DNA from 4 places in the Nocardia sp. NPDC003482 genome. Region 1 is predicted to be linked to each of the others. Evidence: riboswitches for the same ligand, from Rfam matches in the RefSeq annotation. Region 1 holds a riboswitch; each other region holds the start of a gene.

Region 1 (7,094 bases):
CCGAGCGCCCGGATCTTGTCGGCCACCTCGTCGAGCTGGGCGGCGGTGCGGGCGGCGATGGCGACGTCGGCCCCGGCCTCGGCCAGGGCGAGGGCGGTCGCGGCGCCGATGCCGCGGCCCGCGCCGGTGACGACGGCGACGCGGCCGTCGAGCCGGAAGGTGTCGAGAATCATCGCGACGGGTCCTCCTTGGAACTGCTGAGCGCGTGATGAGAGTCACAAGCAGTGTTAAGAACGAGCGCTTAACTGTCAAGGAGTCGAGTTCAACACCCAGGTGGCGGGCTATTCTTCCGGATGTGGAACCGACTACGGCCCGGGAGCGGCTCATTCTCGCGGCGGAACGGCTGATCGCCGAGCGCGGCGCGGCGGTCCCGCTGCGCGATATCGCCACGGCCGCGGGGCAGCGGAACAACTCGGCCATCCAGTACCACTTCGGTTCGCGCGACGACCTCGTCGCGGCCGTGGTCGAGCACCGGATGGCGACGCTGGAGGTGCGGCGGCTCGAGCTGCTGGCCGAACGCACCGCTGACGACGTCCACGACCTGCTGTGGGCGCTGGTCGTGCCGATGTTCGAGCTGAGCGCGCGGCACGGCATCGACCACTACGCGCGCTTCCTCGAGCGCATCCGCGCGCATCCGTCGGTGACCGACGCGGCCAATCTCGACGACGAGAACCGCGCCTCGGTGCGGATCATCATGCGCGGTCTCGAGCGCGCCCTGCCGAATCTGCCCGCGCGCCTTCGGATTCGGCGATTGCGGACGCTGCCGACCGTGTTGTTCGCGCTGCTGGCCGATCACGAGCGGGCGATCGAGGCGGGCCGCGTCGATCCGGGGGACACCGCGGCGTGGGCCGAGGTGGTGGACATGCTCGCGGGCGCGCTCACCGCCCCGGTCTCCCAACACAGCGCGAGCCGTTGAGGTTTCGACGCGCTACCGTGGACGATTGTGGACACCGCGCACGTGTTGCCCGGCGGACGGGGCGAGATCCGGCCGGGGTGGCGAGCCCTCGGGCAGCCGCTGCTCGTCGCCGGGGTGGCGGCCGGGGCGGCGGCGGTGCTGCACTTCCGCGATCCGCACGTATCCGGTTCCTACGGCATCTGCCCGTTCTACGCGTTGACCGGCTGGTGGTGTCCCGGCTGCGGCGGCCTGCGGGCGATGCACAATCTCACCGAGGGCCGGGTGCTCGACGCGGTGCACAGCAATATCGTGGTGCTGCCGCTGCTCGTCGCGTTCGCGGTGTGGTGGGGCGGGTGGGTGCTGCGTCGCTGGCGCGGGCAACCCGGCAGCGCGGTGTCGTTCACGCTGAATCGCACCGGCCTGATCGTGGTGCTGACCGCGCTCACGGTGTTTTCGGTGGTGCGCAATACGCCGTGGGGCGGCTGGCTGGCCCCGGTGTGAGTGCCGCCCGGGCGGGCATGCTTTCGATATGAGTGATTCGTTGAAGGCGCGCGTGCGCGAGAAGATCCTGCGGCAGTTGAACGAGGACGGCCGCCCCGACCCGGAGCAGGACGATACGCGACAGGTGTCGGTGGAGAGCGATCTCGAGGCGCTGGACGCGGTGGCCGACGACGATCCCCTGGTCGAGCGCCTCGCCGAACGCTATCTGGTCCCCTAGAACGAGCAGGGCGCCGCGCCCGCGACGCCGTCCAGTCCGGGCCGGGTCTCCGGCACCGGATTCCACTGCCCCGCGGTGCGCGCGTAGTTCCAGGCCGGACCCCGCTCGACCAGGGCGGCGATCGCCTCGACGAGCCGGTCCACCTCGGCGGCGCCGGTGCCCAGGCCGATGCTCGCGCGCAGCGCCCCGTCCACCCCGAGGCGGGCCAGCAGCGGATGTGCGCAGAAGCGCCCGTCGCGCACGCCGATCGCGTGTTCGGCCGACAGGTATGCCGCGACCCGGCCCGGTTCGAAGCCGTCGACGGTGAACGCGACGATGCCCACGCTGTCGGGGCTGTCCGGCCAGATGCGCAGGAACCGAACGCCCGCAACGGCTTTCAGGCCCGCGCGCAGGCGCTCGGTGAGTTCGCGTTCGTGCTCGAGCACCGCTCGCTCGTCGAGCGCGGCGAGCGCGTCGCAGGCGGCGGCGAGGGCGGCGACGCCGAGCACGTTCGGCGAACCCGCCTCGTGCCGTTGCGGTGCGGGCGCCCAGGCGACCTCGTCGACGCCCACCTCGGTGACCGCGCCGCCCCCGGCCAGATACGGCGGGGCGGCGTCGAGCCAGTCGCGGCGGCCCACCAGCACGCCCGCGCCGAACGGCGCGTACAGCTTGTGGCCCGAGAACGCCAGGTAGTCGATGCCGGTGGCGCACAGGTCGATTCGCCGATGCGGGGCCAGCTGCGCGGCGTCGACGAGCAGCCGCGCGCCGCACTGATGCGCGACGGCGGCCAGCCGATCCAGCGGCAGCACCTCGCCGGTGACGTTCGACGCGCCCGTGACCGCCAGCAGCGCCGCGGGTTTGGCGCACAGCTCGGCCACGACGCGGCGGATGGTCTCCTCCACGGTGTCGGCGGCGGGCACCACGCGGCGGCCGCGGCGGGTCCAGGGCAGGAGGTTGGCGTGGTGCTCGATGTCGAGCACCACGGTGTCGCCGGGCACGCACGCGGCCAGCAGGTTCAGCGCGTCGGTGGTGTTGCGGGTGAACACCACGACCTGATCGTCGGCGCTGTTCAGGAAGCGCGACACCGAACCGCGGGCGGCCTCGTAGCAGTCGGTGGAGATCCGGGAGGCGTACCCCGCGCCGCGGTGCACGCTGGCGTAGTAGGGCAGCAGTTCGGCGATCCGGTCGGTGACCCGTTCGAGGGCGGGGGCGCTGGCGGCGTAGTCGAAATTGGCGTATGCGCGAGTTCCGCCCTGCACCAACGGAACTCGCAGATCACATCCGGAGACGCGGGCGAGGGCGGTGCGGGTCTGTTCGAGTACGGCGGTCATCGAAGAAAATCCCTTCGGCTCAGGGACTCCGGGGGGATCGGTGATCGGAGTCCGCGCTTGCCGCGCCCGGTCGGGCTACGGCCCGGTCGTCACCCGGAGCACCCCACCGCGGAGGAGGGTTGCCGGCCAGCAAGCCGGGGCTTCGCGCTGGCACTCATGACCTTGGTGGAAAAGGCTGGCAGATCGAGGGCCGGGCTGTCAAGAATGGACCGATGAGTGTGTCGGTGCTGCTCGGATTCGTCGGGCTGTGTGTGCTGCTGTCGGTGACGCCGGGACCGGATACGTTCCTGGTGCTGCGGTACGCGCTGGCGGGACGACGACCGGCGATCGCGTCCGGCATCGGTTCCGCGCTGGGCGGCATCGGCTGGGCGATCGTGGTCGCGGCGGGCGTGGCGGCGCTGCTCGAGCAGTCGGCGACGACCTATCGGGTGGTGAAGGTGATCGGCGGAATCTACCTGGTGTACTTGGGGATTCGCACGCTGCTCGCGCGGCGGCGGGCGAACACCGCGACCGCGGCCGAGGCGCCGCGGTCGGTGACGGCGCGGTCGGCGTTCGCCGCGGGCTTGCTGTCGACGATCGAATCCGCCGTCGCCGCAATCGAAATGGTGTTGCTGGCGCTGGCCGCCGCCCGGCTCGCGGGCCTGCTGCGCCGGGAGCGGGTGCGCGATCGGCTCGAACGGCTCAGCGCCGGGGTGCTGGCCGCCCTGGGCATCGGGACGGTGGCCTCGGCGGCCTGAGTCACTCCAGCTCGGCGGGCCGGTGGTAGGCGCCCTGGTAGTACACCAGCGGCGCGCCGACCGGATTGTCGTCGGTGTTGTCGTACACCCGGGTCACCAACCCGACGACGAGCGTGTGATCGCCGATCGGGATGGTTTGCTGCACGGTGGCCCGCACCCAGATCGGGGTGTCGTGCAGCACCGGCTCGCCGGTCTCGAGGGTCGACCACAGCGAGGTGTCGGCGAAGCGTTCCTCCGCCGCGCGCGAGAACCGCCGCGCCAGCGCGTGCTGATGTTCGCCGAGGAAGTGCACGACCACCGAATCGGCCGCGAGCATGGCGGCGAGGCTGGAGGAGGTGTGCGCGATATTGAACGAGATGAGCGGCGGTTGCAGCGACAGCGACGCGAAGGAGCTGGAGGTGAAGCCGACCGGGCCGGTGGCCGCCCCGATGGTGACGATCGTCACCCCGGCCGGATAGTGCCGCATCGCGGCCCGGTACTGCGCCGACGTGATGCCGCTCAGATCCTCCGGCACGCGTAGTCGATCGCTCACGTCTCCAACCTACTTCTTCGATCAGTCCACATCGATCGCCAAGCCCGCGGTGATGCGGACGAGCTCGGGAAACGAGGTGCGGAACACGGTGTTCGGATGCCCGGCCGCGGCCCACAGCTCACGATGGCGCGCCAGCGCGTTGTCGACGTAGGTGGGGAGATTCGCCGGATGCCCGACCGGTGCGACGCCGCCGATCGGCTGCCCGGTCACCTCCCGGACCAGCGCCGCGGGCGCCCGGGTGAGGGTGCCGTCGAGCCGCTCGCCGGTGCGCGCCACATCGACCTGATGGGCGCCGGAGACCAGCAGCAGCACCGGCTCGTCGTCGAGCAGGAACACCAGCGATTTGGTGATCGCGCCCACGTCCACCCCGAGCGCCTGCGCGGCCTGCTCGGCGGTGTGGGTGGGTTCGGACTGGGTGACGATCACGCCGTGGTGTCCGCGCGCGATGAGCGTGTCCGAGACCCGGGACGCGACCGGGGGCAACGACCTGCGCATGGCACCCAGCCTAGAGGCCGGGCGAGGGCCCTGCCCGCCGAAAATCAGTATTCGGGATAGCCTTCGACGGGGCCGAGCACCCGATCGAGCCGAATTCGCGTGATGCGCGCCAGTTCCGCCACCGACCGGTTCGAAACGGGCTCGCGCGCAAGCGAATCGAACATCCGATCGCGGTCCGCCGGGGACAGCGCCCGCAGTTCCACCTCGACGGCGGTGTACAGCGTCTCCCGGGTGGGGTAGGGGCGTCCGTCGGCGACCTTCTCCGCCCAGGTGACCGCGCAGCAACACGAGTAGAGCGTGTGCACCGCGCGGGCGCGGGGGAGTTCGTTGAACGCGTCCAGGCCGAGACCTTGGTAGAGCGACATGAGGGCCTCCGGAGCCGTCACGCGAAGAGATAGGACTCATATGGTCCGTCCGCGATCGGCCGGAAAACACCGCGACACCGGTTATTTGACGCAGGTTTTACACGCCCTGCCGAAGCGTCGGGCGAGGTCGCTACGCTGGGCGGATGACCGAATGGAAGGCCTTCACCGTCGCACGCGACGGCCACGTCGCCCGGGTGACCCTGACCGGCCCGGGCAAGGGCAATGCCATGGGCCCGGATTTCTGGCGCGAGCTGCCGCTGATCTTCGGCGAACTCGACGCCGACGCCGAGGTGCGCGCGATCGTGCTGACCGGATCGGGCAGGCATTTCTCCTACGGCCTGGACCTCCCGGCGATGAGCCCGTCGTTCGCGCCGCTGCTGGGGGATCGGGCGCTGGCCGCGCCGCGCACGGCGTTCCTCGACGACATCCGGCGGATGCAGGCGGCGGTCACCGCGGTGGCCGACTGCCGCAAGCCGGTCGTCGCGGCGGTCTCCGGCTGGTGTGTGGGCGGCGGCCTGGATCTGATCGCGGCCGCCGATATCCGGCTCGCCAGCGCCGAGGCCACGTTCAGCCTGCGCGAGGCGAAGGTCGCGATCGTGGCCGACGTGGGTTCGCTGCAGCGGCTGCCCGGCATCATCGGCGAGGGTCACCTGCGCGAACTCGCCTTCACCGGCAAGGACATCGACGCCGCGCGGGCGGAGAAGATCGGCCTGGTCAACGACGTCTTCCCGGATCAGGAGGCGGTGCTCGCGGCGGCCGACGCGCTGGCCCGGGAGATCGCGCTCAATCCGCCACTGGTGGTGCGGGGCATCAAGGACGTGCTCGAGCAGCCGCGCGCGGGGCGGATCGCCGATTCGCTGCGCTACGTGTCGGCGTGGAACGCGGCCTTCCTCCCGTCGGAGGATCTGACCGAGGCGTTGCAGGCGGTGTTCGAGAAGCGGCAGCCCGAGTTCAAGGGCCGCTGACGGGCTTTCGGAACGGTCAGATGTTGAAGTTCGCCGTGCTCGGTGAGGTTCGTGCGTGGCACGGTGAGCGGTCGCTCGAACTCGGTCCGCGGCAGCGCCGGGCCGTGCTGGCCGCGTTGCTGCTGCGCCGCGGGCGCTCGGCCACCGTGGGGGATCTCATCGCCGACGTGTGGGGTGAGCGGGCCACCCCGAGCGCGGTCGGCGCGGTGCGCAACCACGTGCTGCACCTGCGCCGGGTGCTGGAACCCGACCGTCCGGCGGGCGCGCCGCCGCAGGTGCTGGTCGGTTTCGCCGGGGGTTACGCGCTGCGGTTGCCGCCCGGCGCGGTGGATGTCGAACTGGCCGAACGGTTCTCGGCCGAGGCCGAGACCGCGGGCGACGCCGCCGCGGCCCGCGAACGGCTCGCCGCGGCGCTCGCGCTGTGGGCGGGCACCCCGCTGGCCGGGCTGCCCGGTCCGCACGCCGAGCGGGCCCGCGCCCGGCTCGTCGAACTCCGGCTGAGCCTGCTCGAACGGCGGCTCGAGGCCGATCTGCGGCTGGGCCGCCCCGGTGAGGTGGTGGCCGCGCTGCAACCGCTGGTCGCCGAACATCCGTTGCGGGAGAAGACGCGCGAACTGCTCATGACCGCCCTCTACCGGGCGGGACGGCAGGCCGAGGCGCTGGAGGTCTTCGCGCAGACCCGCCGAATCCTGGTGGAGCGCTCGGGAATCGAGCCCGGCCCGCGGCTCGCGGAATTGCAGCAGCGCATCCTGCGCGGCGAGCCGCCCGGCGGCGAGGAGCCGCCGACCGAGCCGATGTGGCTCGGCTGGGCGGCCGTGCTCGCCCCGATCGCCTCGGCCCGCGCGGCCGTGGGCGCGCTGCCGCCGCCCGCCCAATTGCCCCCGGACATCGCCGATTTCACCGGTCGCCGCGCCATCGTGGAGCGGCTGGTGGAACGTCTCGAACACGCGGGGGCCGCGGTGCCGGTGTGCGCGATCACCGGTATGGGCGGCGTGGGCAAGAGCACGCTGGCCGTGCACGTGGCACATCTGGTGCGGCACCGGTTTCCGGACGGGCAGCTGCATGTGGACCTGCACG
Region 2 (7,094 bases), on a different contig from region 1:
TCTGTGATGGAGTGCTTCTGCTCCGGGGTCAGCGACAGCGGGGCCCAGAACCGCGTATTCTCCAGCGCCAGTTCGGGATCGGTGTCGTAGGAGATCTTGATCTCGATCATCCGGTCGATGTCGGCGAGGGTGCGCCCGGCCTTCTCCGCGCCCTCCTGCACCGCGGGCATGAGCTTGTCGGTGTAGAGGTCCATACCCTTGCCGGAGGTGCAGATGAATCCGTCGCCCGCGCGGCCCGCGTACTTGGCCACCAGCGGGCCGCCCGCGGCGATGTAGATCGGGATGCCGCCCTTGGGCACGTCGTAGATGGACGCGCCGAGGGTGTGGTAGTACTGCCCCTCGTAGTCGGTGCGGTCACCGGTCCACAGCGCCCGCATCAGGTCCACGGCCTCGCGCAGCCGCGCGAACCGCTCCTTGAACTCCGGCCAGTCGCCCTTGTACCCGGTGGCGATCTCGTTGAGCGCCTCCCCCGTGCCGACGCCGAGCATGATGCGGTCGGGGTAGAGGCAGCCCATGGTCGCGAACGCCTGCGCGACCACGGCCGGGTTGTACCGGAAGGTGGGGGTGAGCACCGAGGTGCCCAGCTGGATCCGCTTGGTGCGCTCGCCGACCGCGGTCATCCAGGCCAGCGAGAACGGGGCGTGCCCGCCCTTGTGCCGCCAGGGCTGGAAGTGATCGCTGACGGTGGCGCTGTCGAGCCCGTGTTCCTCGACGGACACGGCCAGCTCCACGAGTTCCCGAGGTCCGAACTGTTCCGCCGACGCCTTGTACCCGAGCTTGAGGTCACTCACTGCGCCACTCCTTAAGGTTCGCCTGTCGCTGTCTTCGACCTTAGGCCGCCGTCCGAATCGTCGCATGTACCGTGGGCTGTGTGACCGCCGAAGACGAGCCGATCCTGTCCTATCTGACCGATATGGACGGTGTGCTGGTGCACGAGGACCACCTGGTCCCGGGCGCGGACAAGTTCCTGGCCGAACTCCAGTCCAACGACATCCCCTTCCTGGTGCTCACCAACAACTCCATCCGCACCCCGCGCGATCTCCAGGCCCGGCTGCGCCACACCGGCCTGGACATCCCGCCGGAGGCGATCTGGACCTCGGCGCTGGCGACGGCGACCTTCCTCGACGAGCAGAAGCCGGGCGGCACGGCCTACGTGGTCGGCGAATCCGGCCTGACCACCGCGCTGCACGAGATCGGCTACGTGCTCACCGACAGCGATCCGGACTACGTGGTGCTCGGCGAGACCCGCACGTACTCGTTCGAGGCCATCACCACGGCCATCCGATTGGTCGATCGGGGCGCGAGTTTCATCGCCACCAACCCGGATCCGACCGGGCCGTCGCGCGAGGGCCTGCTGCCCGCGACCGGGTCGGTGGCCGCGCTGATCACCCGGGCCACCGGCAAGGACCCGTACTACGTGGGCAAACCCAATCCGCTGATGATGCGGTCGGCGCTGCGGCGGATCGGCGCGCACTCGCAGTCGACGGTGATGATCGGCGACCGGATGGACACCGATGTGATCGCCGGACTCGAGGCGGGGATGCGGACCATTCTGGTGACCTCGGGCATCTCCAGCCGAAACTCGTTGGCGGCCTTCCCGTATCGGCCGACCACGGTGATCGAGTCGGTGGCCGATCTGGTGGGCCGCACCACGAATCCGTTCTCCGCCTAGGCTATTCGGCCTCGAGGTCGTCCAGCGCGGCCGAGAGCGTGGTCAACGCGGCGACGACGCGTTCGAATTCGGCCTCGCCCAGCCGGTCCGCGAGCCGCTTCGCGAGTTTCGCGTGGCCGGGGCCGATGCGCGCATTCGCCGCGCGCCCGGCCTCGGTGATCGCGACCAGTTTGGCGCGGCGGTGCGCGGGATTGGGCCGGTACTCGGCCAAACCCTTGTCCACCAGCAGATCCGCGATGCGCTGCACGCTCTGCCGGGTGATGCCCATGGCGCGGGCGATCCCGGCCACCGGCAGCGGCTCGTGCAGGACCGCGCCGAGCACCTGCCACCACGCGGCGGTGATCCCGGCCGGGCGCGCCAATTCCTCGGCGATGGTGAGGAATTGGCCGTTGAGTTTGAATGTGGTGATCGCGGCGGTGCTGAACAGCGCCTGCTGGGCACGGCTCATCGGCGCGACTCGTAGTCGGCGAGCGCGTAGAAGCCCGCCGCGTCGTTGCGGCCGTACAGGTCGTACCAGGCGTCGAGCACGTGCGGCTCGTAGAGGTCCAGGCGCGCGGCGATCGCGCGGGCGAACTCCACCGGTTTGGTGCCCGAGGCGGTGATCAGGTCGCCGTCGCACACCGCGGGTTCGGCCACGTATCGGGCCGCGCCCGAATATCCGCTGGCGGCAAGGAATTCCGCGGCGTTGCTGGTGTGGTCGCGGTCGTCGAGCAGACCCTCGCGGGCCAGCCCGAAGGTGGCGCCGCAGATCGCGGCGACCGGCACCCCGGCGTCGAGGAATTCGCGGGCCTTGCGCCCGAACGCGGCGAGTTCACCGGTCACCCAGGTGTCGGAGCCGGGCAGGAGCAGCAGGGCGCTGTCGGCGGGGGCGAGCTCGTCGAGCGCGAGATCGGGGAGCACCCGCAACCCGCCCATCGAGGTGACCGGTTCCCGGCTCGGGCCCACGGTCACGACCCGCCAGCTGCCCGGTTCACGCTGCCACAGGCCCCGGTTGATCTGCGCGGTGACGTAACCCGGCTCCCAGTCGGCGAAGGTGTCGTACACGGCCACATGCGCTGTTCTCATCATGACAGTATCCTGTCATATTTGACAGAATGCTGTCAACGGCGGACGCGGTACACGATCTCCACCGAACCGCCGGGCAGCGACCGCGAGCTCTCGAACTCCAGCCCGGTCTCCGGATTCAGCGAATCCGTCAGGCGCATACCGCCGCCCACGAAGAACGGCAGGACCACGAGTTCGAACTTGTCCAGCACGCCGAGCGCGCGATAGGTCTCGATGGTGGCGGGACCGCCGATGAGGTGGACGTCGCCGCCCTGGTTGTCGGCCTTCAGCCGCTCCAGCAGCCGCACCGGATCGCTGTCGAAGGTCACGTCGTCGGGCGTGCCCGCGGGTCGCTCCGAGCCGAGCACGTACACCCGCAGATCCGGCCACGGCCAGCGGTCGGCGGTGAGCGCGGGGACGAAGGTGGTGCTGCCCATCAGCGCCGCCTCACAGGTGCGCAGGAACTCCGCGATGCCGTGACTGCCCGGGCCGTGCGTCGGATCGATCACCTGCGGCGGCCATCCGTCGGGGGTGGTGATGTAGCCGTCGGCCGAGATGCACAGGCGGGCCATGATCCGCATGGGAACGTCCTTTTCGTAGGGGTCACGGAAAAGGACGACGCCGCCCGCCGGAACTCATCGGCGGGCGGCGTCCGGGAAACTCAGGCCAGGGCCTGCTCGAGATCGCGCAGCAGATCCTCGACGTCCTCGAGGCCGACCGAGACGCGTACCACGCCGTCCGTGATGCCCACGGCCGCACGGCCTTCCGGCCCCATGGCGCGGTGCGTCGTGGTGGCCGGATGCGTGATGAGGGTCTTGGCGTCGCCCAGATTGTTGGAGATATCGATGACGCGCAGCCGGTTGAGCACCTCGAAGGCGCGCTTCTTGGCCGCGCCCTCGCCCGCGCCGTCGCCGACCCCGAGTTCGAAGGTGACGACGGTGCCGCCGCCCGACATCTGCTCGCGGGCCAGCTCGTACTGCGGATGTGATTGCAGGAACGGGTATTTCACCCAGGCCACGGCCGGATGCCGCTCCAGGAACTCGGCGATCCGCAGCGCGGAGGACACCGAGTGCCGCACCCGCAGGGGCATGGTCTCGAGGCCCTTGAGCAGCGTCCACGCGTTGAACGGGCTGAGCGCCGGACCGGTATGGCGCATCAGCGTTTTCACCGGGCCGTCGATGTAGTCGCGCGGGCCCAGGATCGCGCCGCCGAGCACCCGGCCCTGGCCGTCGATGTGCTTGGTGCCCGAGTACACCACGACGTCCGCGCCCAGGTCGAGACTGCGTTGCAGCAGCGGGGTGGCGAAGACGTTGTCCAGCACCACCTTCGCGCCCGCGGCGTGCGCGAGGTCGGCGACCCGGCGCACGTCGACGAGGGTCTGCATGGGATTGGAGGGCGTCTCGAAGAACACCGCCCGCGTGGGCTTCGACAGCGCCTCCTCCCACTGCGCGATGTCCTCGCCGTCCACGAACACCGTCTCCACGCCCCAGCGCGGCAGGATCTCGTTGCAGACCACGAAGCACGAGCCGAACAGGCTGCGCGCGGCGACGAGGCGATCGCCGTTGCCCAGCAGCGCGCCGAGCGCGACGAAGACCGCGGCCATCCCGCTGGCGGTCGCGAAACACGCCTCGGCGCCCTCGATCTGCCGCATCCGCTCCTCGAACATGGCGACAGTGGGGTTGCCGTAGCGCGAGTAGACGAAGTGCTCGATATCGCCGGTGAACGCGGCCTCGGCCGCCTCGGCGCTCTCGTAGACGAAGCCGGAGGACAGGTACAGCGCCTCGGCGGTCTCCTCGAATCCGGAGCGGCGCAGCCCGCCGCGCACGCTGATCGTCGCCGGGCCGACGCCCTCGGGCAGGGGACGGTCGAACGCCCCGCCGCTGATCACGACTGCCTCCAGGGCAGGCCGCGGGCGCGCCAGCCCGCGCCGCCGCGATGGCCGTTCGCGTCGAGCGGTCCCTCGAAGCCCTCGAGCACGTTGTAGGCAGGGGTGAAGCCCGCGGCGGTGGCCGCCTCGGCCGCGCCGATGGATCGCTGGCCCGAGCGGCACAGGAAGATCACCGGGGCGTCGTCGGGGCGATCGCCGAGCACCTGCTTCAGCTGATCGACGAAACGCGGATTGCGCGAACCGGTTCCGTCGACCCATTCGATCAGGGCCGTCGGCCGGTCGATTCCGCTGGTGTCGGGTACGCCGACGAACCGCCATTCGGCGTCGGTGCGTACATCGACGAGAACCGCGTTCGCGTTGTCGCGCAACAGGTCCCACGCCTGCTGCGGATCGATGTCACCCGCGTAGCTCATGATCGTGCCTCACCGGGACAGCGGCGACTCTGCTCGTTCATCCGAATCGAACCTCCTCGAGAATCCACGCTTGCCGCGCCGGGATTCGACGCGTGCCAGGTCGTCACCCGGAGCACCCCACCGCGGAGGAGGGTTGCCGGCCAGCGAGCCGGGGCTTGGCGCTGGCGCTCATGACCTCCGAAGCAGAGTGCCTGGTCAGCGGGTCGCATGTCAAACGTTGCAGACGAGCCAATGATCGCCCGCGCGGACCAGGTTCCAGGTCACGGTCCGCTCCCGGCCGTCGACGCGGCTGGTCACCGTGGCCCGCGCGCGGTCGCCGTCGATGACGGTGTCGCGCACGCCCGCGATCTCCACGTGCTTGCCCACCGCGTCCGGTCCGAGCGGCGACTTGGCGGCGTCGAATTCGGCGCAGGCCGTGGTGGCCCGGCGTTTCGCGTCCGAATCCGCTTGCGCGGTCGCGAAATTGCGCGCCGCGATCGCGACCCGGTCGGAATCTGTGACATTGTTCTCAGCCGGGCGCAGCACGGCCAGCAGCACGATGCCGACGATCACCAGCACCGCGAGCACGGCCGCGGCGATGAACGGGACCGGCGAGCGAGTGGTCTCGCGCTGGTCGATCGGAGTCGGCTCGACGGCATCGGTCATGCGCCCATCATCGCCGGTCGCCCCCAGTGTCCGGAATCACACTCGAATTACCCGACGCGGACCGGGAATATCGGCCATAGCTGCCACCGATAGAATCGCTGGAACCCCGAGGCAGCAACGCCGGGGACGCAGGGGCAGGATCCCGGACCGCACGTCAACTTAGCCTAAGCTAAGAAAGACGGCTAAGACATGACGACAGAGTTCTCGACCAGAGGGTGCGCGTAGATATGACCGAACACAGTGCAGCGAACCGCCCACTGCGCATCGCGATCGTGGGCGCCGGACCGGCCGGAATCTACGCCGCCGACGCGTTGATGAAGTCCGACGCCGAGGTGAGCATCGACCTGTTCGAACGGATGCCCGCGCCGTTCGGGCTGATCCGCTACGGCGTGGCGCCGGACCACCCGCGAATCAAGGGGATCATCACCGCCCTGCACAAGGTGCTCGACAAGGAGCAGGTGCGGCTGCTGGGCAACATCGACTACGGCAGCGACATCACCCTCGAGGAGTTGCGCCGGTTCTACGACGCGGTGATCTTCTCCACCGGCGCCAACGCCGACCGCGATCTGCGCGTCCCGGGCATCGAGCTGGACGGCTCCTACGGCGCCGCGGACTTCGTGTCCTGGTACGACGGGCATCCCGACGTGCCGCGCGAGTGGCCGCTGGACGCGGAGAAGGTCGCGGTCCTCGGCGTCGGCAACGTGGCCCTGGACGTGGCGCGCGTGCTGGCCAAGACCGGCGACGAACTGCTGCCCACCGAGATCCCGCCGAACGTGTACGAGGGTCTGCGCGCCAACAAGGCGATCGAGGTGCACGTGTTCGGCCGCCGCGGTCCGGCGCAGGCCAAGTTCACCCCGCTCGAACTGCGCGAACTCGACCACTCCCCGACCATCGAGGTGATCGTCGACCCCGAGGACATCGACTACGACGAGGGTTCCGAGGCGGCGCGGCGGCACTCCAAGCAGGTCGACATGGTCTGCAACACGTTGGAGCAGTGGGCGATCCGCGATGTCGGCGACCGCCCGCACAAGCTGTTCCTGCACTTCTTCGAGGCGCCCGCCGAGGTGCTCGGCGACGAGTCGGGCAAGGTCGTGGGCCTGCGCACCGAGCGCACCCAGCTCGACGGCACCGGCAACTGCAAGCCCACGGGCAAGTTCACCGAGTGGGACGTGCAGGCGGTGTACCGGGCGGTGGGCTACCTGTCGCAGAACATCCCGCAGCTGCCCTTCGACGAACAGGCCGGGACCGTGCCGAACGAGGCGGGCCGGGTGCTGTCGAACGAGGACGCCGACGGCGACGGCCGCTACCTGCCCGCGACCTACGTGACGGGCTGGATCAAGCGCGGCCCGGTCGGCCTCATCGGCCACACCAAGGGCGACGCCAACGAGACCATCGCCTGCCTGCTCGACGACGCCCCGAACTTCACCCCGGC
Region 3 (7,094 bases), on a different contig from region 1:
TTCGCGAAAACCGCCGAGCCCCAATGGTATCCGGCCCGCTTCACCAGGGTCGCCGAGGCGCCCTGCTTGTATTCGGCGTAGGTGAACGGCCCGCTGCCGATATTCGTGCCGAGGCAGCGTTCGTCGGCCGACTTCGCGGTGTCGGCGTCGGCGAGAATGCCCAGCTGCGGGGTCGAGACCGCCTGCAGGAACTGGGCGTTCGGCGCGGCGAAGTCGACGCGCGCGGTCTGCGGGTCCACGACCGTGGTGCCGGTGTATCCGGCCAGATAGCTGGCCCCCAGCGGCGCCTTGACCCCGCCGAGGCGCACGATCGCGTCGAAGTTCTTGCGCACCGAGTCGGCGGTCAGCGGGGTGCCGTCGCTGAAGGTGACGCCCTCGCGCAGATGGAAGGTGAAGCTGCGCGCGTCGGGCCCCACGGTCCAGGAGTCGGCGAGCCACGGCACGATCTTGCCGGTGGCGGGATCCTGATCGACCAGCGAGTCGACGATCTGGCGGGCCACGTAGATGGTCTGATTGGTCCCCGCCTGCGCGGGATCGGAGCAGGTCGGCGCCTGGGACAGGCCGTAGCGCAGGGTGCCACCGGGCCGCGGCGGACCGGCGTCGTCGCCTCCGGCGGAGTCGGCGCCACACGCGGCCAGCGAGACGGTCGCGGCCAGAGCGCCGAGCAGGGCCAGGGGTCGTTTCATCGGGTGGATCCTTCGGTGAGATGTCGCCGCGCGCCCAGCGGGCGGCTCGGGATGCGGCGGCGCAGTTCGGGCGCGACCTCGGCCTGGAACAGCTCGAGGCTCTCGCGGTGCTGTTTGTCGGTGAACCCGTCGCCGTCGGCGGACAGGTGGATCACCTCGTGGCCGAGCCGCTCGTGATAGCGCTCGACCTTGTCGAGCACCTGCTGCGGGCTGCCGATGAGCGCGGAACTGCGCTCGACGAAGTCCTCGACGGTGTCGAAGACGATGGGCTGGTTGTGCTTTCGCGCGATCTCGAGCCGCGCCCGGAAGATCGGCTCGTACGCGCGCACCGCGTCCTGCGAGTCACGGGCCACATGGAATCCGGCGGTGCCCGCGCCCACCAGCGCCGCGGCCGGATCGTGACCGTGCGCGGCCCAGCGCTCGCGGTAGTGGTCGATCAGCTCGGCGTACGGCTCGATCGGGTAGGTGACGTTGGCCGAGAACACCGGATCACCGTGCGCCGCGGCGTATTCCATCGATTCGCGGCTGGTCGCGCTGCCGTGCCAGATGCGCAGCCGCGGCTGCAACGGCCGCGGCAGCGCCTTGGCCGCGGTCAGCGACGGGCGGAACCGACCGCTCCAGGTGACCGAATCGTTCGCCCACAGCAGCCGGAACAGGTCGTAGCCCTCGCGGTTGCGATCCCACTGATCCTCGGTGGTGACATGGAACAGCTGCGCCTGCGCGGCCCCGTTGCCCTTGCCGATGATCAGCTCGAGCCGCCCGCCCGACAGATTGTCCAGGGTCGAGTAGTCCTCGAAGGCGCGCACCGGATCCAGCAGGCTCAGCGTGGTCACGCCGGTGAACAGCGCCAGCGACGAGGTGACCGCCGCGATGTGGCTGAGCACCACCGGCGGCGACGACGAGATGAACGGATCCTCGTGCCGCTCACCGACGGCGAAGCCGTCATAGCCGAGTTCCTCGGCGAGCCGGGCGCTTTCGACCACCCGGCCCAGCCGCCGCGCGGGCGTCTCGACCGCGCCGGTGACCGGATCGGGCCGGTGGGTGATGAGAGTCAGCAACAGGAATTTCACGCGCGGTGTCCTTCGAACTCGGCGGGGCCGCTAGAGCACATGGGCGAGGAAGGCTCGGGTGCGGGCGTGGGTGGGGTTGTCCAGCACCTGGGCGGGCGGACCCTGTTCCACGATCCGGCCCGCGTCCATCAGCACCACGGTGTCGGCGACCTCGCGGGCGAAGCCAATCTCGTGGGTGACGATGACCAGGGTGGCCCCGTCCCGGGCGAGGTCGCGGATGACGTCGAGCACCTCGCCGACCAGTTCGGGATCCAGCGCCGAGGTGGGTTCGTCGAACAGCACGACCTGCGGGCGCAGGGCCAGCGCCCGCGCGATGGCCACGCGCTGCTGCTGGCCGCCGGACAGCCGCCGCGGATACTCCCGGGCCTTGTCCGCCAGCCCGACCCGGTCGAGCAGTTCCAGCGCCTCGGCCTCGACCTCGGACCGGCGCCGCCGCTGCGTCGAAACCGGCGCCAGCGCAACGTTTTCCAGCACCGTCAGATGCGGGAACAGATTGAAGTTCTGGAACACGAAGCCGATGCGCGCCCGCTGCCGCAGGATCTCGCGCTCGCTCAGCTCGTGCAGTTTCGCGCCCTTGCGGCGGTAGCCGACCATCTCCCCGGCCACCCGCACCGTGCCCGCGTCGACCTTCTCGAGGTGATTGACCACCCGCAGCAGCGTCGACTTCCCCGAACCCGACGGGCCCAGGATCGCCGTCACCTCGCCGGGCCGCACCGCGAGATCGATCCCGCGCAGCACCTCCTCGGACCCGAAACGTTTACGCACGCCGCGTAATTCGACCGTGTACTCGCTCACCGGCGTTCCCCCGTGATCTCGGTGATCTTGGCGCGCACCCGCTGCCACGGCGTGCGCGGCAGCTCGCGTTGGCTGCCCTTGGCGAAGTGGCGCTCGATGTAGTACTGCGCGACGCTCAGCACGCTGGTGAGCACGATGTACCAGACCGTCGCCACCATCAGCAGCGGCACCACCCGGCCGTTGCGGCCGTAGACGACCTGCACCTGGTAGAACAGCTCCGCGATGGCCATCACCGACACGATCGAGGTGCCCTTGAACAGGCTGATCACCTCGTTGGCCGCGTTGGGCAGGATGCCGCGCATGGCCTGCGGGGCGACGATGGTGAAGAACTGCCGCCGCCACGGCAGGCCCAGCGATTTGGCCGCCTCCAGCTGGCCCGGATCCACGGAAATGATTCCGGCGCGGATGATTTCGGCCGAGTAGGCCGCCTGGTGCAACGCCAGCCCGATCACGGCGGCGGTGAATCCGCTGAGGACGCCGTTGACGTCGAAGCTGAAGAACGCCGGGCCGAACGGGATCCCGATCGACATCCGCTTGTACAGATAGGCGATGTTGAACCAGAACAACAGCTGCACGATCAGCGGGATGGAACGGAACGCCCACACGTACACCCACGCGATGACCTGCAGCACAGGGATTTTCGACAGCCGCGCCACGGCCAGCCAGATGCCGAGCAGGAAGCCGAACAGCGTGCCCCAGAAGGTGAGCTCCACGGTCAGCCGCAGCGCCGCGAGCACCGACGGCGCGGTGAAGTAGCGGGCGAACGTGGACCAGTCCCAACCGGGATTGGTGATCAGCCCGTGCGCGAACTGGGCGACCAGCACCAGCGCGACCGCGCCCACCAGCCAGCGCCAGGGGTGTCGCGTGCGCACGACCGGCAGGGCGTCCTCGGTGGTGTCGGGGACGGAGTCGACAGCGGCCACTGTGGTCATGGGAATCGCGATCCTCCATCGGTCCTGGCGGTAGCACCCGCACCCGGCTCCCGGGGGGTTGCTGCGGTCTCGTCGAGCCAGGTCTCTCAACCGCTCTGGATGGGTGGATTCGAAATTAACGGACGAACGCGGTGGGTGTCTGCCGTCCCGATCAGCGTGAGTCGAACTGTTGGCAGCGCTCGCTGTGTACAACAATGTTCGTAATAGCTAGGGTGTGGAAAACTGTGTGGTTCCACATCGTCCAGGGGAGTTCATGAGGGATCTGACCGATCGGAAATGCCTCGTCACGGGGGCGGCCAGCGGCATCGGCCGGGCCACGGCCGTGGCCGCCGCGCGGGCGGGCGCGCGCGTGCTGCTCACCGACATCGCCGCCGACGGCCTCGCCGAGACGGTCGAGCTGATCCGCGCCTCCGGCGGCGAGGTCCTCGACGCCCACCCGATGGACATCACCGACCACGCGGCCGTCTCGGCCTGGGCGGACCGGGTGCACGCCGAGCACGGCAGCCTCGACGTGGTCATGAACATCGCGGGCATCTCCGCCTGGGGCACGGTGGAGAACCTCGAACACCGGCACTGGCGGTCCATGGTCGAGGTGAATCTGATGGGGCCCATCCACATCATCGAGGCGTTCGTGCCGCCGATGGTGCGCGCCGGGCGGGGCGGGCATCTGGTGAACGTGTCCTCGGCGGCGGGCCTGCTCGCACTGCCCTGGCACGCGGCCTACAGCGCGGCCAAATTCGGGCTGCGCGGGATCTCGGAGGTGCTGCGCTTCGATCTGGAACGGCACGACATCGGGGTGAGCCTGGTCGTGCCGGGCGCGGTGCGCACCCCGCTGGTCGAGACCGTGCAGATCGTGGGCGTCGCGCCGGACGATCCGCGAATCGCCAAGTTGCGCAACGCCTTCGTGGGCCGGGCGGCGACGCCGGAACAGGTGGCCGACCGGATCCTCGCCGGAATCCGGCACAACCGCTTCCTGGTGCACACCTCCCCCGACATCCGGATCGCGTACTGGTTCGCCCGCAAGTGGGCGTGGCCCTACGAACGGGTCATGCGCGCGGCGAACGACCGCTTCGCGCGACTACTTCCGGCCGCGCCTCAGCGCGAGGACACGCAGACCACGAATCGCCGCTGGCTGTAGACCACGCCGCGATCCGACGCCGAGCAGGTGTTCACGTCCGCGGTGCCCTGCTTGACGCCCACCACGCGCACCCGGCCGGGCGCGGCGCAGTCCACCGGATGCGGGGTCCCGGTCAGATCCATGCAGCCGCCGACCACCCAGTTGACGTCCAGGCACAGGCTGTCGTGATCGCCGCCGGGCAGCGCGCGCGGGAACGTCCGATCGGCGTCGGCCGGGCACTGCGCGTTGCCCGCGGCCCGATCCGCGACGCGATACCCGGAACCCGCTGCGCACGAGGTCTTCTCGACGGTGTTCTCACCGAGCGTGACGCAATCGCCCACGGCCACATCCAAACCCGGGAGGCCCTGCTCGGCGCCCTTGTTGAGGACCAGCGGCGCGGCGGGCGGCGCGGGCTCGGTGACATCCGGGCTCGGCGCCGCGCCGGTGGCGCTCGGGACGGGCGCGAACGACGCCGCGGCGCGCGGATTCGCCGTGCGCTCAGCGGGTTTGCCGCTCATCGACAGGGCCACGGCGCCCAGGGCCGCCAGCATCAGCGCGCCGCCGAGGACGAAACCGCCCAGCTTCAAACCGGCCTGAACCCGTCGCCGTGCCACACCCACGTCCTTTCCCCGAACGAGGAAATGCTTACACCACCCGGCACCGCCCAGTCGAGTTGTGAACGGATTGATTTTCTCCTCGCATAACCAGCGTTCCGGGTGGGTAACCGTGTGTGCGCATCGGGCTCGATGCAGCTGGAGCGAAAGGAACGACTGGATGAGGTTCGGCACGTACGCCGTCAGCACTATCCCGACCATCGCCGCACTCGGAATCTGCGCGGGGACGGTTCACGCCGAGCCGCCGGCTCGCGAAATCGCCGCCACCGGAACCGAATCCGGGATCGCCTACCATACCGTCCTGACCGAGGCGTCGCGGGTGTCGACCACGACGGTGAGCGGCGGGCGCTTCGAGGTCACCGATGATCGGGTCGTCCTGCGCGACGATACGGGCGCGGTGCGCGCCGAGGTACCGCTCAGCTATCGGATGTCGAACACCACCGTCCATGTGGCCCAGCGGGTTTCCGAGGACGGGCACGAACTCCGGCTCGAGCCGCGGGCGACGCCGCAGGAGATCGGCGAGATGCAGCCGGTGGACTCGATGGCGCGGCTCACCGATCAGATCAATCGCAACGTGGTCGGGCTGGTCGTCGGCGGCGTGCTGGGCGGGCTGCTCGGAACCGTTCTCGGACTGGGCTTCTTCAGTCTGATCACCGGGCCGATCGGGCTGGTCGTGGGCGCGATCGCGGGGGCGTACGCCACCGGCGGACAGCCGTTCGCGGACGCGGTCACGGCCGTGCTGAACGGGCAGCCCTGAAAATGAACGCTTGCGGGCCGGTCGGATTCGTGGCTCAATCCGTGGGGGCGGTATCGCGCCCGGACGTACCGACCTGGGGGCCTGCGAATGACCAGGGAATCGCACCGATGGGTGCGGACCGCTGATGCGGACATGGTCGAATTGCGGGATCTGGTGTCGGGCCGCGCGGTACGGATCGGGCGGCCCGACGTCGAGGATCTGCCCGGCGGCTTCCTGATCGAGGTCGAGTCGCTGGTGTTCCGCTGGGTGAATCTGGACACCCACGACGAGGCCGAGGAGGAACTCGGGACGCGCCGCGAGCCGCTGCACACGCTGCGCGCGCTGAGTTGGCTGTGCGCGCTGTGGGCGGTGGTGTGCGAGACGCGGCTGGGCAAACCCGCCGACGACATCATCCGCGATCTGGACTACCGCGGCGGCTGGCGGCGGATCCGCGGCCCCGAGGAGGCCCGCGTCTGGTCGGGCCTCACCCAGCGGGTGCGGATCGGGGCGCTGGCCGCGCTCACCGAGGATCCGCGCGCGGCGGCGGACTATCGCCGGGCCTGCACCGAACCACCCGATGTGGCCCCGATGCTGATCCGGCACACGCTGATTCACCTGGACGGGTTCAGCCAGGACATGGGCCGCCACGACATCGAGGCGCGCGGGCTGGCCGCGGCGGTGGTCGAGCACACCAGCCCGAGCGCGGGCAGGCGACGACGGTTGTGCTTCCGGCCGTCGCACCCGCTGTGAGTCAGAGCGAGGCCGGGCCGATCACGCTGCCGATCCAGTCCAGGTTCACCCACGACCAGCGGCCGGAGCCGGATTCGGCCGAGTCGCGCCAGTTCTCGGCCCAGCGCCGCAGATCCTCGGCGAGAACCGCACGCGCCGAGGGTGTTTCACGCCGCTCCATGCACGGCCCCCTCCGGATGCAGCCGCCGGAACCGGCTGCCGTGGAAGACCAGGGGGTCCACATCGGCGCGGGTGGCCAGGCGCTGGATGCGCAGGATGACGACCTGATGGTCACCCGCGGGCACCTGGGTCTCCACGCTGCCCTCGATCCAGGCCGACGCGCCGCCCACGAACAGGGCGTGCCCGTTGCCGCGATGCAGCTCCAATCCCGAGAACCGGTCGCCCACCCGCGAAC
Region 4 (7,094 bases), on a different contig from region 1:
GGCGGACTGACGTCCTTCGACATGGCCGCCGGAGCGGAGTCCCACCGTATCGACTGCCACTGCACCAAGGTCTTCCCCTTGGCGGGCGCCTCGGTCGGCTGGTGGCAGCCCGACGGATTCGCCGAATCCGACCTCTCGTCGCCGAAACCGATTGTCTCGAAGGAGGTTCGGATGCCACCGCCCCGAGATCCCCTCACCCCGGGCAACGTCTTGTCCGGTCCGCAGCTGCTGGCCGCGCACGCGAACGGGTTGATCCTCGATCTGACCGAAGCGCCGCCGGGCGTGACCTGGGCCGTCAACCACCTGTTCCAGGTCGACACCGCCACCGGCGCCGCGCGCGAGCTGGGCCGCGTCGAGGGCGTGAATATGCCGCTAGTCGCCGGCGCGTTCCGGTCCGACGGCCGCGAGGCAGCATTCATCGGACACGCTCGCGACGGAAATACCTGCGGCAGAGCGCATCTGGTCTCGGTTCAGTTGCCCGAGGGCCGGATCGACACGCAACGTCTCCCCGTCGAGTCCACCTGTTCGGCGATCACCGATCTGCGCTGGGCCGGTGCCACGGCGATCGCGACCGGATTGACGTGGGAACCGACGGCCCCAGAACGACTGACGGGAACGGAAGTGTGGACCCGCACCGGCGGCCAGTGGGACCGTCGTGGCGACACCGCCACCCTCCGCTACGGATCGCTCACACCGCAGGCCACCCTGCGCGTCAAGCACACCGGAACCGAGGGCGTGCACGCGGTTCAGTCCGGTGACCTGGTGCTGTCGAGCGCCACCGAGACGCGGGTGCTGGCTCACGATGTCATCGACGTCCGGCTGCCGTGGGTACTGCCGTGAACGCTACGGTGTCGGAAACCGAGGACAGGAGCCGCGCGTGCCGACCGTGGTCCGGGCGACCATCAAACCCAACAGCGGGAAGGGCCCGCTCGTCGAGACGCTCGACGACGGAACCCTGCTGCTGTACGTCCGGGCGCCCGCCGCGGAGGGGAAGGCCAACAGAGCGGCGATCGAACTGCTGGCCGAACACTTCGGCGTGGCCAAGAGCCGGGTGCGGCTCACCGCCGGGGCGACCTCGCGGTACAAACGCTTCGAGATCGGCGACTGAGCGGTCACTCCTCGGCGGTCGACGAGCGGGCTTGCAGCCGTTCGTATCCCAGCGTCGCCAACATCCCGACCACGACCGCGAAGCAGACGCCCACCGAGCACATCACCAGCGCCCGGGTGAGTCCGGCCGCCGCGCGGGCGTCGAAGTACAGGATCGAGCGCACCCCGAGGAACACCTGATGCATGGGCTCGAATTCGGCCAGCGCCCCGTACAACCGGGGCGTCGCCTGCACCGGCATGATGCCGCCGGAGGACGGCAGGCCGAGCGCGATGAACACGAGCATGTTGATCGGCATGCCCAGGTTGTTCAGCACCGGCAGCCGCAGCGCGGAGGCCACCGCCGAGACCACCGCCAGATTGGCCAGCGCCGTCATCCCCACCGCGAGCGAGGCGAACATGCTGAAACCGAACAGGGTCAGCCGATGATCGACGGGCATACCGAGCCAATAGGCGATCAGCTCGTAGCAGCCCGCCATCACCAGGGCCACGACCGCGATCAACGCCCACTTGAAAAGCAGTGCGCGCCAACGGTTCACCTTGGGGTCGTCCCGGGTGACGGTGTCGACGCCGATATTGATCAGCATGCTGCTGGTGAAGCCCGCGAACACCACCAGCAGCGTGTAGTAGAAGGCGGAGATGCCGTTGGCCGTGCCCTCGGGCAACGGCGCGAACTGGGTGGTGGTGACCTGGGCGGGCGACGAGAGCGTCACCAGCGCCGCGTCCGACATGACCACCCCGTTCGCTCGCGCTTGTTCGGTGGTCGTCCCGCCCAGGCGCTTGTCGACCTCGGTGAGTACGGGCGTGAGCAGCTGGGTGGTGAGCGCGATCGCGGTCGTCCCCGCGCGCGGATTGGTCCGCAGTTCGATCCCGGGCGCGGTGCCCGTGCCCGCCGCGGGCCGGGTGAGCGCGGACAACCGGTCGCTGAAGTCCTCGGGAATCACGATGGCGCCGTAGATGTTTCCCACCGACATCAGCCGATCGGACTCCGCGGCGTCGACCACGTGCCACTGGATCCGACCCGCCGGGAACGCCGCGCGCACCTGCTCGGCCACCCGCGCGCCCTCCGGCCCCCGATCGGTGTTCACCAACGCCAGCGGAAAGTCGTGCAGATTCCGTTGTGGATGCAGCACACTGCCCAGGTACGACAGCGCGAGCAGGGTCAGCAACCCCATCGCGATGACGAGCGGGACCGCCCACGTCTTGTGCTCCCAGCGGGAACCGTCGTCCGTGTCGTTCTCGTCGGTCGTCGACGTCACAGCGCGACGCTAACAGCACATCCGTGGCAATTCGCCGCCGACATGCGGTCACACCGCGCCCGGGAACCCCAACTGCCGCCACGCCTCGTACACCGCCACTGCCGCCGCGTTGGACAGATTCATCGACCGCCGTCCGGGCAACATGGGGATCCGCACCTGATCGGTCACGCGCGGATCGGCGAGCACCTCCTCGGGCAGCCCGGTCGGCTCCGGCCCGAACAACAGCACATCGCCCTTGCGGAACGCGACATCGGTGTTCCACGTCGTCGCCTTGGCCGTGAACGCGTACACCCGCTCCGGCCGAATGAATTCATAAGCCGCGGAAAGGTTTTCATGCACGGTCACCGAGGCCAGGTCATGGTAGTCCAACCCCGCCCGCCGCAACTTCGGCTCCGACAGATCGAACCCCAACGGCTCCACCAGGTGCAGCTCACACCCCGTCCCGGCCGCCAGCCGAATGGCATTGCCGGTATTGGGCGGAATACGAGGCTCGAAGAACACCACATGCAGCACGTGCCTCAGTATCTCGAGCCGTCCCGTGCGGTTCGCCGCGGGCATGACCCCTGATGCCAGAATGGCAGCGTGACCGATGCGCTCGAACACTCGCACCCTCATCAGCACGGGCCGGTGGGGCGGTTTCTCCGGACGAATCTGCCGATTCTGCTGGTGGTGGCCGTGCTGGTGGTGGCCGTGGTGTTCGTGGCGCAGGATCGGTGGCGGCGCGGGGCGTTCTTCATCGGCGGGGCGACGTTGCTCGCGGCCGCGTTGCGGTTGTGCCTGCCGACCGTGCGGGTCGGGTTGTTGGCGGTGCGCAGCAGGCCGTTCGATGTGGGGGCCTACACCTTGCTGGGCGGCAGCATCGTCGCGCTCGCGGCGACGATCAGCAGCCTCGGGGTGGCCTGAGCGTCAATCGCGGGCGGCGCGAGCGAGTTCCATCGTCTCGGCCAGCAGCTTGCCGACGGCCTCGGTCTCGGTGAGGAAGCCGTCGTGGCCGTCGCGGGAACGGACCACCTCGAGTTCCTTGCAGCCGGGGAGCAGATCGGCGAGCTCCTGCTGGGTGCGCAGCGGGTAGAGGCGATCGGAGTCGACGCCGCCGACGATGCACGGGACGGGGGTGGCGGCCAGCGCGGCCTCGATCCCACCGCGGCCGCGGCCGACGTCGTGCCGGTTCATCGCCTCGGTGAGCAGGACGTAGGTGGCGGGGTCGAACCGCTGTACGAGCTTCTCCGCCTGGTACTCCAGGTAGCTCTGCACCGCGTAGCGGCCGCCGTGCCACGGGTCCTCGTCGGCCTGACCGTGATTCTCGAAGCGGTGGTCGAGTTCGAACTCGGTGCGGTAGGTCAGGTGCGCGATGCGGCGGGCGATGCCCATGCCGGTGGTCGGGCGACGGCCGGTGCCGTGGTAGTCGCCGCCCTGCCAATCGGGGTCGGCCTTGATGGCGGCGATCTGCGTGGTCTGGGTGCCGATCTGATCGGCGGTGGCGCGCGGCCCGACGGCCAGCACCAGCGCGGCGCCGACGCGGTTGGGATGGCCGATCATCCACTCCAGTACCCGCATACCGCCCATCGAGCCGCCGACCACGGCGGCCAGCCGCGACACGCCCAGCAGATCGAACAGCGCCACCTCGGCGGTCACCTGATCGCGAATGGAGATCTCGGGAAACCGTGAGCCCCAAGGCTTTCCGTCGGGGGCGAGGGACGCGGGCCCGGTGCTGCCCTTGCAGCCGCCGAGCACATTGGTGGCGATGACACACCACTCGTCGGTGTCCAGCGGCAGACCCGGGCCGACGACGCCGTCCCACCAGCCGGGCAGCGGATGCAGTGCGTCGGGCGCGCCGACCACGTGCGAATCACCGGTCAGGGCGTGCTCGACCAGCACGATGTTGTCCAGGTCGGGCGAGAGCTCGCCCCAGCGCTGCACCGCCAGCTCGACGTCGGGGATCGTCGCGCCGCTCTCCAGGCGCACGTCCCCGATGGCGATCGTCTCCAGACGACCGTCGGCCGGGGGAAGCAGCGCGGCCGCCGAGGTGCTCGATTCGATACTCACGGTCACCGGGCCGCCGCCGTCCGAAGGGCACACACGATGTCGATGGTAACGGTCGGGTTACTCATAGCCTGCTCCTATGGGTCGCCGGACTGGGCTTGCTGGTGTTATCGGACGAGAGCCGACAACAGCAACAGCGCATTCGCGGGGACCTCCTCGATCGTCGCGCTTGCTCCCGACCCTCGGGAGCCCGGTCATCACCCGGAGCACCCCACCGCAACTGGAGGGTTGCCGGCCAGCGAGCCGGGGCTTGGCGCTGGCGCTCATGACCTTTCGAAAATGGTAGCGGATCGGCCGAACCGGACGCGAGACGGTCTCGGCGGCCTAGCCGCGCGCCTGCGCCATCGGTACCGCGCAATGCTGGATGAACTCGGCATAGGCCGCCTTGACGGCGCGAATGTTGGCCTCCGCGGACACGTTCGGGGCGCAGTCCATCGACGGCGTCTCGCATTCCATTCCGGCCCGCATGATCGCGTTCCACGTGCCCGCGATGACGCGCACGGTCAGCGAATCGGGGTCCGCGCCGATGCGCTCTGCGATAGCGGAATGGATCTCGATGGTCTTGGTGTCGGCGATGTCCATACTGCGGGCGCGCACGGTGGCGCTGCTGCGGGTGATCCGCTGCATCTGCTGGAACCACTCGAACGGCGGTTCCGCGCCCGCGAGGCTGTTGGTGACCACGGTCAGGAAGGTGTCGTGCAGGGCGACGAGCTCGTTGCCCGTGACGGGCTGCTTGCGCAGCTCGGCCCCGAGGACCCTGCCCATCTCCTCGATGGGCGCGAGGACGATGTCCTCCTTCAGCTCGAAGTACCGGTTGACCGTGCGCGGCGAGACGTCGGCGGCATCGGCGATCTGCTCGACGGTGGTCGCGTCGAACCCCTGGGCATCGCACAGGCGCAGCGCCACCTCGATGATCCGCCGCCGGGTCTGCTGCTTCTTGCGCTCCCGGAGGCCGAGCTGGGTAGGTGACTCGAGCATGACCCCATCCTATCGCCAACGGCTCTTATTGTGACGAGATACGTCAAATGTCGCACTACGACATTTTTCTCTTGACGCCACTTGGCGGACGGTGACAGGATTGCTGTCACGTTCCAACGACGCGACGGAACTGCTTCTTCCACTCAGGAGTCCCCCTCATGACAGAAACCGGGACCGCAGAACTCGCTCCCACTCAGACCTCGACCGGGTCCAAGAGCCCGACCCGGTGGTGGGCCCTCGGCGTGCTCGCCTTGGCCCAGCTCATGGTGGTTCTCGACGCCACCATCGTCACGATCTCGCTGCCGTTCGCCCAGCGCGATCTGAACATCAGCGACGGCGACAAGCAGTGGATGCTCACCGCCTACACGCTGATCTTCGGCGGCCTGTTGCTGCTCGGTGGCCGCCTCGCGGACTACCTGGGTCGCCGCCGGATGTTCCTGGTGGGCCTGGTCGGCTTCGCCGGCGCCTCCGCGCTGGCGGGCCTCGCCCAGAACGCCGCCGAACTGTTCGCCGGGCGCGCGTTGCAGGGCGCGTTCGCGGCCGTGCTGGCGCCCGCGGCGCTGTCACTGGTGTCGGTCACCTTCACCGAGGCGCGCGAAAGGGCAAGGGCCTTCGGCGCTTTCGCGGGTGTGTCCGCGGGCGGAGCGGCGATCGGCCTGATCGCGGGCGGCGCGCTCACCGAGTACGCCGACTGGCGCTGGTGCCTGCTGGTGAACACCCCGGTCGCGCTGCTGGCCGTGGTCGGCGCGCTGGCCTTCGTGATCAAGGATGTGCCCGCCCCGCGCACCGGCGGCTACGACGTGCCCGGCGCGGTGACCGTCACCCTCGGTCTGATCTCGGTGGTCTACGGCTTCAGCCGCGCGGCCGAGGACGGCTGGCTGGCCTCGACCACCCTCGCCCTGCTGATCGCGGGTGTCGCGCTGCTCGCGGTGTTCGTCGCGATCGAGCGGCGCACGTCGAATCCGCTTCTGCCGCTGCATATTCCGGGCGAGATCAACCGGGGTGGCTCGTATCTGGTGGCGCTGCTGGTGCCGATCGCGATGTTCGCGATGTTCATCAACCTGAGCTACTACCTGCAGATCACCCTGGGCTACAGCTCGCTGAAGGCGGGCGTGGCGTTCCTGCCCTTCCCGATCGGCATCGTGATCTCGGCGGGTGTGGCGAGCGCGCTGCTGCCCCGCATCGGTCCGCGGCCGCTCATGATCGCCGGCTCGGTGCTCGGCATCGCCGGACTGCTCTACCTGGCCCAGCTGAGCTACGGCGACAGCTTCGCCAGCAGCGTGCTGCCCGCCATCGCGCTGATCGCCCTGGGCATGGGCGCGACGTTCGTGTCCATGCAGACCACCGCGCTGCATCAGGTCGAGGCCGAGGATTCGGGCGTGGCCAGCGCGCTGCTCAATGCCGCGCAACAGGTCGGCGGCGCGATCGGCACGGCCCTGCTGACCAGCATCTCGGTGCAGGTCGCCCAGCGGTACGCCGAGAACCACCCGACCATCGACAATGTCGTCGCCCGGGCCGCGATCCACAGCTACAACGTGGCCTTCTACATCGGCGCGGGCTTCTTCGCGGCCGCGATCGTGATCGTCGCGCTGATGATCCGCGACAAGCCGGAGAACCTGCTCGAGGGGGACGAACACGCCGTGGCCGTGGCCGTCTGACGAGGTTCCGATTCGCGCGCTGCCCTGCCTTCCCGCACGGAAGGCGGGGCAG

What was found. A riboswitch is a leader RNA that binds a small molecule or an ion and turns the genes downstream of it on or off. The one in region 1 is predicted to bind S-adenosylmethionine.
Region 2: it holds a riboswitch for S-adenosylmethionine, as region 1 does, so the genes downstream of both, ACWDSJ_RS13415 (rhodanese-like domain-containing protein) here and ACWDSJ_RS27460 (aminotransferase class V-fold PLP-dependent enzyme) in region 1, are expected to answer to the same signal.
Region 3: it holds a riboswitch for S-adenosylmethionine, as region 1 does, so the genes downstream of both, ACWDSJ_RS05035 (amino acid ABC transporter permease) here and ACWDSJ_RS27460 (aminotransferase class V-fold PLP-dependent enzyme) in region 1, are expected to answer to the same signal.
Region 4: it holds a riboswitch for S-adenosylmethionine, as region 1 does, so the genes downstream of both, metX (homoserine O-acetyltransferase MetX) here and ACWDSJ_RS27460 (aminotransferase class V-fold PLP-dependent enzyme) in region 1, are expected to answer to the same signal.

What each region holds. Positions count from the first base shown of each region.
Region 1 covers NZ_JBSFPI010000019.1:123,208-130,301, reverse strand. The annotation lists gene ACWDSJ_RS27480 (SDR family oxidoreductase) at 1-173, opposite strand, end outside; gene ACWDSJ_RS27475 (TetR/AcrR family transcriptional regulator) at 296-916, shown strand; gene ACWDSJ_RS27470 (DUF2752 domain-containing protein) at 944-1,396, shown strand; gene ACWDSJ_RS27465 (hypothetical protein) at 1,425-1,613, shown strand; gene ACWDSJ_RS27460 (aminotransferase class V-fold PLP-dependent enzyme) at 1,610-2,923, opposite strand; SAM riboswitch class IV at 2,972-3,085, opposite strand; gene ACWDSJ_RS27455 (LysE family translocator) at 3,136-3,660, shown strand; gene ACWDSJ_RS27450 (flavin reductase family protein) at 3,662-4,126, opposite strand; gene ACWDSJ_RS27445 (YbaK/EbsC family protein) at 4,214-4,687, opposite strand; gene ACWDSJ_RS27440 (2-oxo-4-hydroxy-4-carboxy-5-ureidoimidazoline decarboxylase) at 4,732-5,073, opposite strand; gene ACWDSJ_RS27435 (crotonase/enoyl-CoA hydratase family protein) at 5,196-6,017, shown strand; gene ACWDSJ_RS27430 (AfsR/SARP family transcriptional regulator) at 6,038-7,094, shown strand, end outside.
Region 2 covers NZ_JBSFPI010000007.1:225,300-232,393, reverse strand. The annotation lists gene fgd (glucose-6-phosphate dehydrogenase (coenzyme-F420)) at 1-791, opposite strand, end outside; gene ACWDSJ_RS13440 (HAD-IIA family hydrolase) at 914-1,672, shown strand; gene ACWDSJ_RS13435 (MarR family winged helix-turn-helix transcriptional regulator) at 1,674-2,120, opposite strand; gene ACWDSJ_RS13430 (type 1 glutamine amidotransferase family protein) at 2,117-2,740, opposite strand; gene ACWDSJ_RS13425 (dihydrofolate reductase family protein) at 2,773-3,297, opposite strand; gene ACWDSJ_RS13420 (O-succinylhomoserine sulfhydrylase) at 3,378-4,604, opposite strand; gene ACWDSJ_RS13415 (rhodanese-like domain-containing protein) at 4,601-5,017, opposite strand; SAM riboswitch class IV at 5,079-5,193, opposite strand; gene ACWDSJ_RS13410 (Rv0361 family membrane protein) at 5,228-5,662, opposite strand; gene ACWDSJ_RS13405 (FAD-dependent oxidoreductase) at 5,890-7,094, shown strand, end outside.
Region 3 covers NZ_JBSFPI010000002.1:395,630-402,723, reverse strand. The annotation lists gene ACWDSJ_RS05050 (ABC transporter substrate-binding protein) at 1-686, opposite strand, end outside; gene ACWDSJ_RS05045 (LLM class flavin-dependent oxidoreductase) at 683-1,756, opposite strand; gene ACWDSJ_RS05040 (amino acid ABC transporter ATP-binding protein) at 1,787-2,551, opposite strand; gene ACWDSJ_RS05035 (amino acid ABC transporter permease) at 2,548-3,483, opposite strand; SAM riboswitch class I at 3,496-3,589, opposite strand; gene ACWDSJ_RS05030 (SDR family oxidoreductase) at 3,737-4,621, shown strand; gene ACWDSJ_RS05025 (LppU/SCO3897 family protein) at 4,579-5,214, opposite strand; gene ACWDSJ_RS05020 (hypothetical protein) at 5,375-5,971, shown strand; gene ACWDSJ_RS05015 (hypothetical protein) at 6,083-6,700, shown strand; gene ACWDSJ_RS05010 (hypothetical protein) at 6,702-6,860, opposite strand; gene ACWDSJ_RS05005 (flavin reductase family protein) at 6,847-7,094, opposite strand, start outside.
Region 4 covers NZ_JBSFPI010000014.1:44,492-51,585, forward strand. The annotation lists gene ACWDSJ_RS22315 (hypothetical protein) at 1-840, shown strand, start outside; gene ACWDSJ_RS22320 (DUF167 domain-containing protein) at 878-1,108, shown strand; gene ACWDSJ_RS22325 (YhgE/Pip domain-containing protein) at 1,113-2,363, opposite strand; gene ACWDSJ_RS22330 (tRNA (cytidine(34)-2'-O)-methyltransferase) at 2,412-2,921, opposite strand; gene ACWDSJ_RS22335 (DUF3017 domain-containing protein) at 2,946-3,266, shown strand; gene metX (homoserine O-acetyltransferase MetX) at 3,270-4,409, opposite strand; SAM riboswitch class IV at 4,567-4,677, opposite strand; gene ACWDSJ_RS22345 (TetR family transcriptional regulator) at 4,731-5,384, opposite strand; gene ACWDSJ_RS22350 (MFS transporter) at 5,543-7,042, shown strand.